Regions from separate parts of the Aureimonas mangrovi genome, predicted to be linked through region 1. Evidence: riboswitches for the same ligand, from Rfam matches in the RefSeq annotation. Region 1 holds a riboswitch; each other region holds the start of a gene.

What was found. A riboswitch is a leader RNA that binds a small molecule or an ion and turns the genes downstream of it on or off. The one in region 1 is predicted to bind thiamine pyrophosphate.
Region 2: linked by a shared signal. The riboswitch ahead of H1343_RS14345 (YkoF family thiamine/hydroxymethylpyrimidine-binding protein) and the one ahead of H1343_RS04560 (TenA family protein) in region 1 are both predicted to bind thiamine pyrophosphate.
Region 3: linked by a shared signal. The riboswitch ahead of H1343_RS03515 (ABC transporter permease) and the one ahead of H1343_RS04560 (TenA family protein) in region 1 are both predicted to bind thiamine pyrophosphate.
Region 4: linked by a shared signal. The riboswitch ahead of H1343_RS16190 (TenA family protein) and the one ahead of H1343_RS04560 (TenA family protein) in region 1 are both predicted to bind thiamine pyrophosphate.

The regions. Positions count from the first base shown of each region.
Region 1 covers NZ_CP059692.1:966,337-970,623, forward strand. Annotated here, with positions in the region: gene H1343_RS04545 (ABC transporter permease) at 1-152, shown strand, start outside; gene H1343_RS04550 (ABC transporter ATP-binding protein) at 149-1,162, shown strand; gene H1343_RS04555 (ABC transporter ATP-binding protein) at 1,159-2,151, shown strand; TPP riboswitch at 2,194-2,309, shown strand; gene H1343_RS04560 (TenA family protein) at 2,370-3,011, shown strand; gene H1343_RS04565 (monovalent cation:proton antiporter-2 (CPA2) family protein) at 3,211-4,287, shown strand, end outside.
Region 2 covers NZ_CP059692.1:2,979,542-2,983,828, forward strand. Annotated here, with positions in the region: gene H1343_RS14330 (ABC transporter ATP-binding protein) at 1-235, opposite strand, end outside; gene H1343_RS14335 (tRNA (cytidine(34)-2'-O)-methyltransferase) at 381-854, shown strand; gene H1343_RS14340 (calcium/sodium antiporter) at 928-1,857, shown strand; TPP riboswitch at 1,903-2,016, shown strand; gene H1343_RS14345 (YkoF family thiamine/hydroxymethylpyrimidine-binding protein) at 2,007-2,612, shown strand; gene H1343_RS14350 (hypothetical protein) at 2,613-2,864, opposite strand; gene hemF (oxygen-dependent coproporphyrinogen oxidase) at 3,032-3,940, shown strand; gene H1343_RS14360 (DUF1059 domain-containing protein) at 4,041-4,217, shown strand.
Region 3 covers NZ_CP059692.1:748,909-753,195, reverse strand. Annotated here, with positions in the region: gene H1343_RS03525 (hydroxyethylthiazole kinase) at 1-275, opposite strand, end outside; gene H1343_RS03520 (ABC transporter substrate-binding protein) at 272-1,237, opposite strand; gene H1343_RS03515 (ABC transporter permease) at 1,255-1,989, opposite strand; TPP riboswitch at 2,067-2,171, opposite strand; gene H1343_RS03510 (YqaA family protein) at 2,212-2,796, opposite strand; gene H1343_RS03505 (sensor histidine kinase) at 2,977-4,287, shown strand, end outside.
Region 4 covers NZ_CP059692.1:3,349,361-3,353,647, forward strand. Annotated here, with positions in the region: gene H1343_RS16180 (circularly permuted type 2 ATP-grasp protein) at 1-546, shown strand, start outside; gene H1343_RS16185 (transglutaminase family protein) at 543-1,412, shown strand; gene H1343_RS16190 (TenA family protein) at 1,409-2,116, opposite strand; TPP riboswitch at 2,153-2,247, opposite strand; gene H1343_RS16195 (DUF1176 domain-containing protein) at 2,340-3,368, shown strand; gene H1343_RS16200 (ureidoglycolate lyase) at 3,341-3,838, opposite strand; gene alc (allantoicase) at 3,835-4,287, opposite strand, start outside.

The DNA.
Region 1 (4,287 bases):
GCACGCTGATCCGCATCGGCCAGGGCTTCCTGTTCTCCGGCGAATGGTGGATTCTCCTGTTCCCCTCCCTGACGCTCCTTGCGCTCGCGCTCTCCATCAACCTCCTGGGCGACTGGCTGCGCGAGGCGCTGAACCCGAGGCTGGCGAAATGAGCGCGGTCCTCGAAGTCGCGGCCGCCAAGGTCGCCAAGGCGACGCCGGTCATTTCGCTGAAGGATCTCGTCGTGGAATTCCCCACGCGGCGCGGAACCCTGCGCGCCATCGACAAGGTGTCGTTCGACGTGGCGCCGGGCGAGATCCTCGGCGTCGTCGGCGAATCCGGCGCCGGCAAGTCGATCACCGGCTCGGCGATCATCGGCCTTATCGACCCCCCGGGGCGCGTCGCGGGCGGCGAAATCCTGCTCAAGGGCGAGCGGATCGACAATCTGCCCGAGGAAGAGATGCGGCGCCTGCGTGGCAAGCGCATCGGCATGGTCTTCCAGGATCCGCTGACGAGCCTCAACCCGCTCTACACGGTGGGCGAGCAGCTCATCGAGACGATCCGCACGCATCTTCCGGTTTCAGCCGCCGATGCGCGAAAGCGCGCCATCGACCTTCTGGCTGATGTCGGCATTCCGGCGCCCGCCCAGCGGGTGGACTCGTATCCGCACCAGTTCTCGGGCGGCATGCGCCAGCGCGTCGTCATCGCGCTCGCTTTGTGCGCCGAGCCCGAGTTCATCGTGGCCGACGAGCCGACGACCGCGCTCGACGTCTCGCTGCAGGCGCAGATCATCGCGGTGTTCAAGAAGGTCTGCGCCGAGCGCGGCACCTCGGCCATCCTCATCACGCACGACATGGGCGTGATCGCCGAGGCCGCCGACCGCGTTGCCGTCCTGTATGCCGGGCGCATCGCCGAGGTCGGACCGGTGAAGGACATGCTTCAGCATCCGCTGCACCCCTACACCTCCGGCCTGATGGGCTCGATCCCCTCGATCGCGGGCACCGACGAGCGGCTGCGCCAGATCACCGGGGCCATGCCGCGCCTCAACCGCATCCCGAACGGCTGCGCCTTCCATCCGCGCTGCGAGCGCGAAATGCCGATGTGTTCAGCCAAGCGGCCCGGCCTCAACCATGTCGGCGCGACGGACGTCGCCTGCTTCCTCCATGGAGACGCCACGGCATGAGCGCGCTTCTGAAGATCGACCATCTCTCGCGCGAGTTCGACGTCTCGGCGCCCCTTCTCAACCGCATCATCGAGCGCAAGCCCAAGCAGAGCGTGAAGGCCGTCGACGACGTCACGCTCCAGATCGAAAAGGGCAAGACCTTCGCGCTCGTGGGCGAATCGGGATCGGGCAAGTCGACCATCGCACGCATGGTCGTCGGGCTGATCGAGCCGACGAAGGGCGCAGTGGAGTTCGACACCGTCGACATCTGGGACAAGGGCAATGCCCGCAAGCTCGGCGAACTGCGCCGCCGCTTCCAGATGATCTTCCAGGACCCCTACGCCTCGCTGAACCCTCGCTGGCGCGTGCGCGACATCATCGCCGAGCCTCTGAAGACCTACGGCATCGCCACGACCAAGGCCGAGATCGACAAGGAGGTCGGCCGGCTTCTCGAGGTCGTGAAGCTCTCGCCCGAGGACGGGATCAAGTATCCGCACCAGTTCTCGGGTGGCCAGCGCCAGCGCATCTGCATCGCGCGCGCGCTCGCCAACCGGCCGGAGTTCATCGTCTGCGACGAGCCGACCTCGGCCCTCGACGTCTCGGTCCAGGCGCAGATCCTCAACCTGATGAAGGACCTGCAGGACGAGTTCGGCCTGACCTACCTGTTCATCTCCCACAATCTCGCGGTGGTGAACTACATGGCCGACGAGGTGGGCGTCCTCTATCTCGGCCGCCTGTGCGAGATCGCGCCGCCGAAGGTGCTGTTCGAGCGCGCGCGCCATCCCTACACGCGCTCGCTCCTCGACTCCGTGCCGGACATGGAGATGACCGGCCGCGAGCGCTCGCCGGTGAAGGGCGAGATCCCGAACCCGATCTCACCGCCGTCCGGCTGCTTCTTCCACCCCCGTTGCCCCCACGCCAACGACCGCTGCCGGCGCGAGGCGCCGCTGATGAAACCGCAGGACGGCGTCATCGTCGCGTGCCACGGCGTGGAAGAGGGCCGCATCTGACGTTGCACGATTGACACGCGTGCTTCCCCGCGCCCATCCTCGCCTCATTCCGAGGGGTGCGCCGCTTTCGCAAAGGAAGGCGGCGCTGAGACGGCGGTCGCCGAACCCTTGAACCTGATCCGGGTCATGCCGGCGTAGGAACGGGAACCGGCGGACCGCGTACGGGACGCCTCGCCTCATCCCTCGTCGGCCGCCCGTGGCGATGAAGGGAGACGCAGATGAACGAGCGATTCACGGAAGCACTGCGGCAGGCCGCAAGCGAGGACTGGCAGGCGACGATCGGCCATCGCTTCGTGGACGAGCTTCTTGCCGGGACGATCGACGATGCGGTCATGGCGCGGTATCTCGTGCAGGATCACCGCTTCCTTGATGCCTTCCTGATGCTCCTCGGCGCCGCACAGGCAAGCGCGGACAATTTCACGGCCCGGCTGCGCCTCGCACGCTTCGGGGGGATGATCGCGGGCGAGGAGAACACTTATTTCGAGCGCTCCTTCGAAGCGCTCGGCGTCGACAATGGGACGCGGGAGGCCACACCGGATACGGAGCCGACCGCCGGCTTCAAGGCGATCATGCGCGAGGCCGCCACCATGCGCTCCTACGCCGGCGCGCTGAGCGTCCTGTGCGTTGCGGAGTGGTCCTATCTCGAATGGGCAATGCGCGCCGACGCCCGGCGTCCCGACAACTTCGTCCACGACGAATGGATCACGCTGCACGACAACCCGGCCTTTCGTGATTTCGTGGTCTTCCTGCGTGCGGAGCTGGATCGCGTCGGACCGCACGAGGACGCGGTGTGCCGCGATCTTTTCACGCGTGCCGTCCGTCTCGAAAGGGCTTTCTTCGACGCCGCCTACGAGATTTGACACGCGGTCTTTAACGCGCGGCTATACGGCGCGGAAACGATCGACTTTCAGGTGCGCACCGTGGTGATCGCCCCCCAACATCGCCCTACCGGAGAGCCGCGAGCGTTGCGAAATGTGCACTTCACCGTCCCGTGAAATGCAACTTGTGTCATGATCCCATCGCGCGTTTAAGGTGGTTGCGGTCACGGGGGTGCGCGCAATGGCGGTCGAAGGCGGCGGTGGATACGATCTGGCGCAGGTGGTTGCGCTACTCGGAGCGGGCGTCATCGCGGTGCCGATCTTCAAGCGGCTCGGCCTCGGCCCTGTCCTCGGCTACTTCACGGCGGGTTTGGTCGTCGGGCCCTTCGGCCTGGCGCTATTTGAGGACCCCGAGCGCATCCTGCACTTCGCCGAATTCGGCGTGATCATGCTCCTCTTCATCATCGGGCTCGAGATGGAGCCTGCGCGTCTGTGGGCGCTTCGTCGCCAGATCTTCGGGCTGGGGCTCGCGCAGGTCGCCCTGTGCGGCACGCTCCTGACGCTCGCGGGCACTTTCGCGGGCCTGCCGCTGTCTGTCGCCTTCGTGGCCGGGCTCGGTTTCGTGCTCTCCTCCACAGCCGTCGTGATGCAGATGCTGGAGGAGCGCGGCGAGACCGCCACGCCCGCCGGCCAGCGGGCAGTCTCCATCCTGCTACTGGAAGACCTCGCCATCGTGCCGCTTCTGGCGGTCGTTGCCTTCATCGGGCCGCGTGGCGGGGAGGAGGCCACGCCGCTCTGGCAGGAAATGGGGATCGCCTTCGTCGCGCTCGCCGTCCTCGTCCTCGTGGGACGCTACCTCCTCAATCCGATGTTCGCGGTGCTGGCGCGCGCAAAGGCTCGAGAGGTGATGACCGCGGCGGCTCTGCTCGTCGTCCTCGGCGCGGCGCTCCTCATGGACGAGGGCGGCCTTTCGATGGCGATGGGCGCGTTCCTCGCCGGCGTGTTCCTGTCCGAATCCACCTTCAAGAACCAGCTCGAGGCCGATATCGACCCGTTCCGCGGCATCCTCCTCGGCCTCTTCTTCCTCGCCGTCGGCATGTCGCTAGATCTTTCGGTGATCGCGCGCGAATGGGCGATGATCGCCGTTGCGGTCGTCGGCTTCATCCTGGTGAAGTCCATCGGCATCTACGTCGTCGCGCGTCTTCTCGGTTCGACGCGTCGCGAAGCGATCGTGCGCGTCAGCCTCTTCGCACAGGGCGGCGAGTTCGCCTTCGTCCTGTATTCGGCTGCGGTGGCCAACGGCATCTTCGATGGTGAG
Region 2 (4,287 bases), 1.5 Mb from region 1:
CGTCCTGGAGGAACGTCTCGCGCGAAGAGCTCGACAGCCAGTCCACCAGCGTGCCGAGGAAGCCGAAGAGGGACAGCTCGACGATCGAGATCGACGCCGTCAGGATCGCCATGAGCACGAGCAGCGGCCAGACCGGCCGCGCATAGTGCCAGACGAAGGGCCAGAAGGAGGCGGGCGGGCTCTTCGGCGAGTGCGAGGGGAACGGATCGACGAGCCGCTCGAAGAAGGTGAACATCTGTATTCCAGTCGGTGCGGGCAGGCGGCAGGCGGGCTCGCGCGCTGTAACGCAGGCGCAGCGCAGCCGATGCGCATATAGGTCTGCGCGCCGCGCTTTCACGCCGGCGCTCGCAAAGGCGAGGTGCAGGCCCTATCACGGCGCCATGACAGTTTCGATCGCCCTCTATCAGCCCGACATCGCCGGCAACACCGGGACCCTCATGCGCTTCGGCGCATGCATGGGCGTGGACATCGAGATCATCGAGCCCGCGGGCTTCGACCTGTCGGACCGGTCCTTGAAGCGCGCCGGCATGGATTACCTCGACGCAGCGCGACTGATACGCCATCTCGACTTTTCCGCCTTCGACCAGGCGCGACGTGCGAGCGGGCGCCGGCTCGTGCTGCTTACGACGAAGGCCAGCGAAGACTATCGTGACTTCGCCTTCGGCGCCGAGGATATTCTTCTGTTCGGGCGCGAGAGCGCCGGCGTTCCGGACCACGTTCACCAGACCGCCGATGAGAGGCTGACGATCCCGATGGCGCCGGGGACGCGCTCGCTTAACCTTGCCGTCTCCGCCGCGATGGTGACCGGCGAGGCACTGCGCCAGCTTCGACGTCCGCTCTCACTGATTTCATAGCGGCCCCGGTTCAAACCGGCGCCGAGCGCCCCACCTTCGCTGCGACGCAACAGGAACGGAGCAGGCGCAGCGAATGGCGTGGGATTTGGTATTGATAGCGGCGGGTCTCGTCTTCCTGTTCCTCGGCGGCGAGGCCCTCGTGAGGGGCAGCGTGTCTCTCGCGGCGCGATTCGGCCTTTCCGCCCTTCTCGTCAGCCTTGTGATCGTCGGCTTCGGCACCAGCGCACCGGAACTTCTCGTCTCGGTGCAGGCCGCGCTCGCCGGCTCGCCCGACATCGCGCTCGGCAATGTCCTCGGCTCCAACACCGCCAATATCCTCCTGATCGGAGGAACCGCCGCAGTGATCGCCCCGCTGGCTCTGGCCGGCGCGCATGTGAAGCGAGACGCGATCATGATGGTCGCCGCCTCTCTGGCCATCGTCGCGATCCTTTGGACGGGTACCGTCTCGCGCCTCTTGGCCCTCGCGATGGTGTCGGCGCTGATCGCCTATCTCGTCTTCGCCTATGTAAGCGAGCAACGCGACGAGGAGACGTCCGCCGCCCCGCCGCAGGCGAACCTCGGCCTCGCGATGTCGCTCTTGGCGGCGTTTGGGGGTATCGCAGCTCTCGTCTTCGGCGCCTCGCTGATGGTCGACGGAGCCACCGCTCTGGCGCGTGGCGTCGGGATCAGCGAGGCGGTCATCGGACTGACGGTGGTGGCTGTCGGCACCTCGCTGCCCGAACTGGCCGCCACCATCTCGGCGTCGCGCAAAGGTCAGACGGAGGTGGTTGTGGGCAACATCCTCGGCTCGAACGTCTTCAACCTCCTGGCGATCCTCGGCATCACCGCGCTTATCACCCCGATCCCGGTCGCCGCGCAGTTCGCGAGCTTCGACGCGCCCGTGATGGCCGGCGTCGCAGTCGTCGCGGCGATCGCGCTCCTCACGCTCAGGCGCATCGGCCGCACCGCCGGCGGAGCGCTCCTCGCCGCCTATGCCGGCTATGTCGCGATACAGGTCGTGTGAGACGCGGGCGGCGGTTTCACCCGGCGCACGGATGACGTAGTGTCGGCCTTGCGACAGGGGCGCCCCGCGATGCCGGGGCTGAGAGGACGGCGCGAGGCCGTCCGACCCTCAACAGCTGATCTGGATCATACCAGCGGAGCGAGGCGGCCATGTATGCAGGCGCACAGATTTCCCTTCACCCGATGAGCGCGGACTTCGTGTCGGTGATCATGAACGCGCTCGGAGCGCTCGATCCCTATCGCGAACGCATGCGCATCGAGACGGACGACATCTCGACGCATCTTTCGGGCGCGGCCGACGAACTTTTTCCCGCCATGCGCGACCTGTTCGCGGCGGCCGCCGCGACGGGCGAGCACGTCGTCCTTTCGGCCACGGTCTCGCGCGGCTGTCCCGGCGGCGCGGGAGAACCGGAAGGCCCCGAACCGGCCTTCGGCATGATCGAGCCGCTCTCCGCCAATATCGATGCGTGCCTTACAGCCGTCTCGGCCGCCCCCGTGCTCGGGCAGACCGTCGCCGCGCAGTTTGCCTATTATCCGCTGGGCGAGAATCGCCACATGGACGGAATCGAGGCGTGCATCGCGTTTCTGAGCAGATCCGGCGTGCTCGACAGGCCGAAGAATTTCGTCACCAAGCTGCGCGGCGACGCCGGGCCTGTCTTCGAGACGCTGGGCCGCTCCTTCCTGTGCTTCGCGCCGGCGCAGGCGCATGTGGCGATGGACGTGACCGTCTCGGCCAACAGCCCGAGCGCGCGTTGATCAGTCCGCGCTCGGCAGGCGGCGCATGGTGAACTCAACCTCGTCGCCCGGCAGGACGCGCCAGCTCTCCACCTCGGTCCAGTAGGCGGCCTTCGGGTAGCGCTCGAACCATTCGCGCGCCTTCAGCCGCGCTTCGCCGCGCGGCAGCGTGAAGGTCTCGCGCAGGAAACTGTCCCGCGCGCCGGCACGGTTCTTCCGGGCCCGCAGATGGCGGCGCAGATTCTCAAGCGGTGGAGGCGGCAGGCGGCTCATGGGCGGGCGGGCTCGTTCATCCAGCGGCTCTCGAGCCTTGAAGATAGGCGCGGCACAGCGCTTTGGCGAATCATTCCAAGGTCTTCCGCGATGGTCACGGACCTGTTACGCGAGAACGGAAAGGCGCCCGAACGGCGACGGCGCCGTTGCCGGAGGAACAGGTGCTGATGGAACGTCCCGAACTGCCGAAGGGCCTGCCGGAGAACATCTCCGAGAAGAAGGAACTCGCGCGGGTCTGGTTCGAGACGCTGCGCGACAAGATCATCACCGCGTTCGAGGCGCTGGAGGACGAGTTCGGGGAGGACACCGGCCTTCCCGCCGGGCGTTTCGAGCGCAAGCCCTGGACGCGCGAGGGCGATGGCGGCGGCGGCGTGATGTCGATGATGCACGGCCGCGTGTTCGAGAAGGTCGGCGTCCACACCTCCACCGTCCACGGCACGCTGTCGGAAGACTTCGCGCAGAACATTCCCGGCGCGGAGGAGGACCGCTCCTTCTGGGCGTCGGGCATCTCGCTGATCGCCCACATGCGCAATCCGAACGTGCCGGCGGTCCACATGAACACGCGCATGGTCGTGACCACCGGCCAGTGGTTCGGCGGCGGCGCCGATCTCACACCGGTGCTCGACAGGCGCCGGCGTGCCGACGATCCGGACACGCTCGCCTTCCACAAGGCGATGAAGTTCGTGTGCGAGCGCCACTCCGGCATCGTCAGCCACGACACGCTGAAGCAGTGGTGCGACGAGTATTTCTATCTGCCGCACCGCGACGAGCATCGCGGCGTCGGCGGCATCTTCTACGACTGGCTACATTCGCCCGCCGAGAAAGGCGGCTGGGATGCCGACTTTGCCTTCACCAAGGATGTCGGAAAGGCCTTCCTCGTGGTGTACCCACATCTGGTGCGGCAGAACGCCGCACATGCCTATACGGAAGCTGACCGCGACGAGCAGCTTGTGCGGCGGGGGCGCTACGTCGAATACAATCTGCTCTACGACCGGGGAACCCTGTTCGGGCTGAAGACAGGCGGCAATATCGAGGCGATCCTGTCCTCTCTCCCGCCGCTGGTGAAGTGGCCCTGAACGGCGCCGCAGCATGGGGCATGCGCCATTGTTTCATGTTGAAACATTCCGCGATAAGCGCATCTTAATCTCTCGTTAAGGCGTGACACGGGAGGCAGACATGTTCGAGCTGAAATGTGCAGGCGTCATACCGGGATGCGAGCGCGTGATCCGCGCCGAGAGCGAGGCCGAAGTGGTTCGGCGTGCTGTCGTCCAGGCCAAGCAGATGGGTGTCGATCGTATCACTCCCGTCATGCTGGATGCGCTGCGCGGCGCCACTGTCGAAGCGCGCCACTGAATAGAAACCACAACGATCGAACGCTTCGGGCGGGCCGCGCAGCGGCCCGCTTTTTCGCTGGCGCGGCGTG
Region 3 (4,287 bases), 220 kb from region 1:
GGCCGGCTCGTCGCCTCGAAGGCGTCGAGCGCGATGTCGATCGCGTCGCGGCGCGCGGGATCAAGCGTGCCGAGATTGACGAGAAGCGCATCGGCGCTCACAGCGAAGTCGGCCACCTCGTCGAGGCTCTGCGTCATCGAGGGCACCGCGCCGAGCGCGGAGAGCCCGTCGGCCGTGAACTTCTGCACAACCGAGTTCGTCAGGCAGTGGACGCGCGGACGTCTCTCGCGCAAGGCCGTCAGGAGCGCGCCGGCCCGGATCGGAAGATCGATCATCGCAGCTCCACCGCGATCTCCCCGACCGCCGGCGCCGTGTCGAGAAGCCCCGCGTCCTCGAGGAACTGGCCGAAGCGCTCGTAGCGGCGCGTGTCCAGCGCGCCCGGTCGCTTGGCGAGGCGCGGCAGCGTGTCGGTGAAGGCCTGCCGGTTCAGCTCGTCGTCGAGATCCGGATAGGCGCTAGCGTAGGCTTCCCACGCCTCCTGCGGATGGTTGGTCAGATAAAGCGTCGCCTTCTCCACCGCGTCGAGGAAGCGCGGCAGGCGGGGATCGTTGATGAGGTCGTCGCGCGTCACGTAGATCAGTTCGTCATAGGGCGGCACGCCGTTCTCTTCAGGAAAGAAGCCGCGCCCCTCCCCTCCCGCGAGGCGGATCTGCGTCATCTCGAAATTGCGGTAGGCGCCGGCCACCGCATCCACCTGTCCCGACAGGAGCGAGGTCGAGAGCGCGAAATTGACGTTGATGAACTCGATGTCGTCGGGCTCCAGCCCCTGCGAGGCGAGCATGGTGCTCACCATCACCTCCTCGAAGCCCGAGACGGAATAGCCGATGCGTTTGCCGCGCAGGTCCGCCAGCGTCTCGACCGGCCCGTCTGCGCGCACCATGATCATGTTGAGCGGCGTCTCCACCAGCGTGCCGAAGCGCTTCAGCGGCAGCCCGGCAGCGTGATCGAGATAGAGCGTCGTCTGGTAATGGATCGCCATGTCGGCCTGGCCCGCCGCCAGGAGGCGCGGCGGCGCAGACGGGTCGGACGGCGCGATCAGCGAGACGTCGAGCCCAGCCTCTTCGAAATAGCCGAGTTCCTCGGCGATCACGAGCGGCGCGTGGTCGGGGTTCACGAACCATTCCAGGAGCACCGTCAGCGAGGCCGGCTCGGGAGCGGCCGGCTCCTGCGCACGCGCGGGCGCGGCGACGAGGCCGGCGAGCGCGCCGGCGACGAGGAGGAGGCGGTTCAGCGACATGATCGAGGTCCTTGCGGTCATTCGGCCTCGCGCGCCCAGGGCACGAGGATCGCGGCGAGTTCGTCCACGGCAAAGCGCAGCGCCAGCGTCAGCGCGGCAAGAATGACGAGAACGGCGAAGAGGATGTCGGTCTGCATGCGGGCATTCGCCTGCAGCATGATGAAGCCGAGCCCGGCCGAGGCGCCCACCCATTCGCCGATCACGGCGCCGAGCGGGGCAAGAGGGGCAGCGACGCGAAGGCCCGAGACGAGGCCCGGCAGCGCCAGGGGAATGCGGATAAGTGCGAGCGTCTGCCAGCGACCGGCGCCGAGCAGCGCGGCCGATTCCAGGACATCGCTCTCGGTGCGGCGCAGGCCGTCCGCGAAAGCGGAGGCAACCGGGAAGAAGATGATGAGCGCGGCCATCACCACCTTCGAGGCCATGCCGAAGCCGAACCACAGGACGAGGATCGGCGCCACTGCGAAGACCGGCAGCGCCTGGATCACCAGCACCGCTGGCCAGACGAGTTGGCGCACACCGGGGATCGAGGCGACCGACAACGCGACGAGGATGCCCGCAAGCGAGCCGAAGAGGAGGCCGAGGCCGATCTCGGCGAGCGTGACGAGCCCGTGCCGCAGGAGGAAGTCGGAGCGCTGCGCGAACACCTCGATGACTGCGGCAGGCGCTGGCAGGATGAAATGCGGCGGCGCGATCAGCCAGATACTGAACTGCCAGATGGCGAGGATCGTGGCGAAGCCGGCGAGAAAGTTCAGCCCGGCGCGAGCAGCCCCGCTCCTGCGGCAACTCGCGGATGGGGGGCGCGCAAAGCCGCCCCGGCTTGAAGATGCGACTTCGACCAATGTCCCGTCCCTACGCCGGCATGACCCGGATCAGGTTCAAGGGTTCGGCGATGTCGCCATCTCAGCGCGTATAGGGCGCACCCCTCGGATGGGCGGGAAGATGATCGCGGCGCGCGCCCATGTCAACGGGAGCCTCTACAGAATGTATCCGGCAAGGAGCGTGCCGCCGACGATCAGCGCCAGCGAGCTCCAGAAGACGAGCGACATGCGCTTCTCCAGGAAGACCTTCGCCTGCGGGCCGAAATAATACAGGAGCGCGCAAGGGATGTAGAAGCGGATCGATCGCGCGACGACGCTCATGCCGACGAAGACCGCGAAGTCGAGCCGCGTGACGCCCGACAGGATGGTGATGACCTTGTAGGGCACCGGCGTGATGCCGCCGCCGATCAGCACCATGAGCCAGCCGAGATCGTTGTAGTCCTCGGCGATGCGTTCGAAGCTGCCGGTCATCCGGTAGAAGGCGAGCAGCGGCTCGCCGACGCTCTCGAACAGGAAGACACCGATGAAGTAGCCGAGGATGCCACCGAGCACGGACCAGAGCGTGCAGACGAATGCGAGGCGCCAGGCGCGCGTGCGATCCGCCAGGATCATCGGCAGGAGCATCACCTCCGGCATGGCCGGCAGGAAGGAGCTTTCCGCAAAGCACATCGCCGCCAGCGAGCGCTCGGCATTTCGATGCTGGGACATCTTCAAGGTCCAGTCGTAGAGGCCCTGCAGCATCGTCTTCCGTCGTCTCTCCCTTGGCGCTCCGCCCGGCGCCCACTCACCCGCAAAGCATGGGTGCCGTCAAGTCACCTGCCCCGCCCGTGCTCCACTTCGCGCGAAGGTGACGAGAGGGCTGGCGCGCACACCGCGCGGCCGCTATGGCAGGGTTTCGCGTTCAACGGGTCAATCGCAGCCTTGATCAAGCCTTCCGCAAAGCCGTTCGGCCGATCCGTCGTCGGCGCTATCGTCTTCGGCTTCGCCGCTCTCGTCGTTGTGGGGATTGCCGGCGCGGTCGCGCTTCTCGAGACGCAGCAGCGCGGCAATCTGGTTGCCCACACCTACGAGGTCGAGAAGGCGCTGGGCGAGTTCGAGACCGCCGCCGAGCGCGTGGCGACGGCGCGGCGCGGCTTTCTCCTGTCGAGTGACGAGAGCTATGCCGGCATCATCGACAGGTTGATCCAGCGCAAGGCGACCATCCTCGAGGCGCTGGGTGCGCTGACCGCCGACAATCCCTCGCAAAGAGCAGCTCTGGATCGATTGCGCGCGCTCGACGAGGCGCACAACGCAAATGCCCGCACGACGCTGGAGCGGCTGCGCGCCGACCCACAACTCGATCCGCGCACCCTCTTTAACGGGGACAACAGCGTCGCGATCATCATGGAAATCCGCAGCGTGATCTCCGAGATGGTCGAGCGTGAGCAGGGGCTTCTGGCCGAGCGTGTGATCGAGCGTGAGCGGACGCTGGCGCTCGCCTACATCATCCTCGGCGTTGCGGGCATCCTGCTTCTGGTCATGGCCGCCGGCACGATCTACGTCATCCGCCGCAACCTCGCCGCTCTCGAGCGCTCGCGCACCACGCTCGCGGGGCTCAACGAGATGCTCGAGGGCGCCGTCGCCGTGCGCACCGCCGACCTTCAGCGCGCCAACGACGAAATCCAGCGCTTCGCCTACATCGTCAGCCACGACCTTCGTTCGCCGCTTGTCAACGTGATGGGCTTCACCGCCGAACTCGAGGCGGCGACGGGCGAACTGTCGGCGCTGATCGACAAGGCCGAGACCGAAGCGCCGGACCTCGTGACGCCCGAGGCACGCTACGCGGCGAAGGAGGACCTGCCGGAGGCGATCGGCTTCATCCGCTCCTCCACCCAGAAGATGGACCGGCTGATCAACGCCATCCTGCGGCTTTCGCGCGAGGGACGGCGCGTCATCACGCCCGAGCCGCTCGACATGGACGCGATGCTGGCCGGCATCACCGACACGCTCCAGCATCGGCTGAACGAGGTGGGGGCCGAGATCACCGTGGAGGGCAGCCTGCCGAAGATCGTCTCCGACCGCGTGGCCATCGAGCAGATCTTCTCCAACCTCGTCGAGAACGCGGTAAAGTATCTCAAGCCCGGCCGCCCGGGGCAGATCCGCGTGCGCGCCCGCAGGTCCGGCCCGCGCATGATCTTCGAAATCCAGGACAACGGCCGTGGTATCGATCCGAAGGATCACGAGCGCGTGTTC
Region 4 (4,287 bases), 1.1 Mb from region 1:
CTGGAGGAGGCGCCCGGGAACGAACGCCTATTCGGCCACGCGCTCACGCAGCTCGCAGGCTTCACAGGGCTCGTGCGCGAGAACATGTACCAGTTCACGGGCTGGCGCTTCCTGCAGCTCGGCCGCCAGCTCGAACGCGGTCTGACCACCGCCCATGTCGGCGCGCGGCTCCTCTCGCGCGAGAACGCGGAGGGGGCGCTGGAAGCGGTTCTGGAATTCACCGACAGCCGCATGACCTACCGCCGCCGCTTCTCGGTCGACCTGTCGCGCGAGGCGGTCGTCGATCTGTCGATCCTCGACCCCCACAATCCGCGCTCTCTCGCCTTTCAGGCGAACGGCGTGGAGGGCGGGCTGACGGGCCTTGCCGGGGAGACGACAGGAAGCGGCAAGCGGGCCGCGCGGCTCGCCGTGCGCCTGCGCACCGCCGCCGCGATCGAGGTCGACCCGGCGTTTCTCACGCGCATTGTGGGCGACTTCGCCGCGATCTCCGACGAGGTCTCGGCACGCTATTTCCGCCTGTCGGGCGGGCGGGACAAGATCCGATGAGATACGACATCCGCCTGCGCGTGGGCTATCGCTACGGTCAGCCGGTGAACAGCGCGCGGCATCTCCTGCGCGTCCGCCCGCGCGGCGATCGTGGCCAGACGGTCGAGTCCCTGTCGCTGACGTTTTCGCCGCAGCCTTTCGAGGCGGTTCGCGAGGCGGATTTCTTTGGCAACGCGACAGACCATCTGCGTCTCACCGGTGCGCATGACGCCTTCACCGCCGAGATGCGCGCTCGGGTGCGCGTCGAGCGCCGGGCACCCGCCCCGGCACCGGGCCTTGCCGCGATCGCCCAGGAGGCGCGCACTGTGCGCGATGCGGAAGGGGCGAGCCCCGTCCACCATCTCGGCCCGAGCCGGCTCGTCACCCCGGACCGCGCGATCACCGCCTATGCGCGCGGCGCCACGCAGGGTCACTTAGACGGCGCCGACGCGGCTCTGGCGCTGGCCCGCGGCATCCGCGAGGACTTCGCCTATGTTGCCGGTTCGACCGACGTCTCCACCAGTGTGGCGAGCGTCTTTTCGCAGCGGCGGGGCGTCTGCCAGGACTTCGCGCATGTAATGATCGCGGCCCTGCGCGGTCTCGGGGTCCCGGCCGCTTATGTCTCGGGCTTCCTGCGCACCGAGCCGCCGCCCGGCATGGCCCGCCTGGAAGGCGCTGACGCCATGCACGCCTGGGTCGACGTGTGGCTTGGCACAAGCGTCGGCTGGGTCGGCTTCGATCCCACGAACGGATGCATGGCGGTCGGGGACCACGTCATAGCCGCCATCGGCCGCGACTATGCCGACGTCGCGCCGGTGGACGGCGTGGTGACGACGACGGGCGCACAGAGCGCCTGGCACACGGTGGACATCGTGCCGCTCGATTAATTTCCAGCCGAGAGGCCCATCGCCCAGAAGTCCGCCTCCAGCCGGCAGGCGGTGGCGAAGGTCTCGCACAGCTCCGGCCAGCGCGGCGAGGAAGATGCGTCCGGGCCGAGCAGCCGCGCGCCGAGACGCTCGGCCAGCGCCGCGACAACGGCGCACGTCTCCCGGTACTCCTCGCCGGCATAGGTCGCGACCCACTCGCCATAGGGCCCTTGCGTGCCGTGCTCGGCGGCAAGGCGCGCGCCGATCTCGCCGTAGCCGAGCACGCAAGGCAGAAGCGCGACGAGGAGGTCGAGCCCGTCGCCCGCCATGCCCCGGTCGATGACGTAGCGCGTATAGGCAAGGTTCTGCGGCGCCTCGCGCGTCGCCCCCAGCGCCGCCTCGTCGATGCCCTCCCGCGCGCAGATCTCGACATGCAGGCGCGTCTCGGTGTCGACGAGCGCGTGGACCGTCGCGGCGCAGAGGCGCATCTCCTCGAGACGCGTCGACTTGAAGGCGAGGAGCGACCACGCCCGCGCGAAGTGGATCAGGAAAACGTAATCCTGGCGCAGATAGTGCAGGAAGGCCGCCCGCGGCAGCGTGCCGTTGCCCAGCCGCTCGACGAAACCATGCCGCGCATAGGCGCTCCAGTCGTCACCCGCCGCCGCGCGCAGCGCCGCAAAGAGCGGGGAGCCGAAATCGGGGGCGGCTGGCTGATGGGCTCTCATCGCGTCTGTCCTTTCGGGCGCGGGCGATGAAAGGCGCGCTTGCGCCTCTCGACTCCCTCCGCCGGCATGATCCGGTTCAGGTTCCAAGGGTGCTTCTCAGCCCGCGCTTGCGGACGCCCCCGTCGACGGGTTCAACCTATCGCGGCAGGCCGTGTATGGCCACCGTCACGAGACTGCCGAAAGAGGGCGGCAGGATCGCCCGATCACAGACGAAAGGACCGCCATGCGCCCGCTCCTCCTCATCGCTCCCGCCCTCCTCGCGACCCCCGCGCTCGCGCAGGAGGCCGGCAAGATCAAGTATTTCGGGGACTGGGTGGTCGGTTGCGACAACCGCTGGGACTGCACCGCCATCGGCCTCGCGCCCGAGGCCGCGCCAGCGCCCGCCTATCTGAAGATCACGCGCGAGGCGGGCGCCGAATCCGGCCCGGACGTTTCCGTCGCGATCCTCGACGATGCCGGCGAAGGCGGTACGATCGAGCTGTCGTTGACGGGCGGCGAGGCCCTGCCCGTGATGGAACTCGACGCGGAGCCCGGGGAGGGGAGCATCGTCTCGGCCGCGCTCGGTCCGGTCGATCACGTCGCCTTCATCGACGCACTGTTGCCCGCGCAGACCCTCGATGTCTCGCTCGGCGAGACCAGCGTGCCCGTCTCGCTCGCCGGCATCTCGGCGGCATTGCGCTACATGGACGCCATGCAGGAGCGCGCCGGCACGAGCGGGGCGCTCGTCGCGAGGGGCGACCGCCCCGCCGACACGATCCCGCCGACGCCACCGGCCGTCACCGTCGATGCCATGACCCTCAGCGAGGTTTCAGAGCCCGGCGAACGGCCCGAGGGCCTTCCCGAAAGCGACGAATACTGCCCCGAGACCGCCGGCGACTACGTTCTGGAGGCCGAGGACGGCACGCGCCTGTGGGGCGTGTGCTCGAGCGCGGGCGCCTACAACATCTCCTACGATTTCTCGATCGTGCGCGAAGGCGAGGTCACGCCGGCCGATTTCGGCCCGCAGGGACAGGGGATGTCGCCCGATGGCGACCAGCGCTCCACGCTGGTCAACCCGATGCTGGCCGAGGACGGCCGCACGTTCGAGGCTTTCGCACGCGGGCGCGGCATCGGCGACTGCGGCTCCTACACGCGCTTCGCGTTCACCGCCGACGGCCCGGCTCTGGTCGAGCAGTCCGTGATGGGCGAGTGCCGAGGCGTATCGCCCGACGACTGGCCGGTGCTCTACCGGGCCGAGCTCTCCAGCGAATAGGGCTCGTCGAAGAAGGCTTCCTCGTAGTTGACGCCCTCCCCGCCGCGATCGACCACGAGGAAGTCCGACGCTTCCTCCAGCGCGATCAGCGGGTGGTGCCAAGTGCCGGCGGCGTATGACACGCCCTTGCTGCCGTCGCAGAGGAAAGCGACGGGCGCGCCCGGACGGCCGTCCTCGTCGGGCGCGACGACGACGAGGAACGGGCGCCCCTGAAGCGGTACGAAGGCCTGGCTGCCGAGCGGGTGGCGTTCCAGCATCTCCACCTTCAGGGGCAACTCGAAGGGCTTGCCCCTGAAGATCGAGATCAGCGCGCGGCCGCCGCCGAGCTCCACCGGCGCGATGTCATGGAAGCGCGTGGTGGAGCCGCCGTTGATGAGCTGTATTTCGCTGGCGTTGTCCGGCTCGATCACCTCGCCGAAGGGGCGGAAGGCATCGGCCGTCAGTTCCTGCGCGACGAGCCTGCCGCTCATGCCTCGCGCCGCCCGAAGAGTCGCAGGCGCGAGACGCCGCCATCGGGGAAGATGTCCAGCCGGACATGCGTGACAGGGCCAAGCGGCTCGACGGTGGTGATCTCGATCTGGTCGTCGGCGGAAAGCTTCGTTTCGGTCACGAGGAGCGGCCAGTCGGCCGAGGCCTCCTCGATGACGTCAGCGGAGGGATCCGAGCCGAGGCGCTTGGCGCGCAGGGTGAAGCGATCGGGGAAATTTCCCTTGAAATGGCGCGTATCGATATGGACGCGCTCCACCGTGCCCGCGGTGCCAAGCTTCAGGACGCACCAGTCGTTGCCCGGCACGCGGCGCCGCGCTGTTTCCCAGCCGTCGGCCATGACGGGCGCGGTGCCCGGCGCCAGCATGTTGGCCGGATGGCCGTAATGCGCGTCGTTCCATGCCACCGCCGTGCCGCCGTTGAGGAGCGAGGC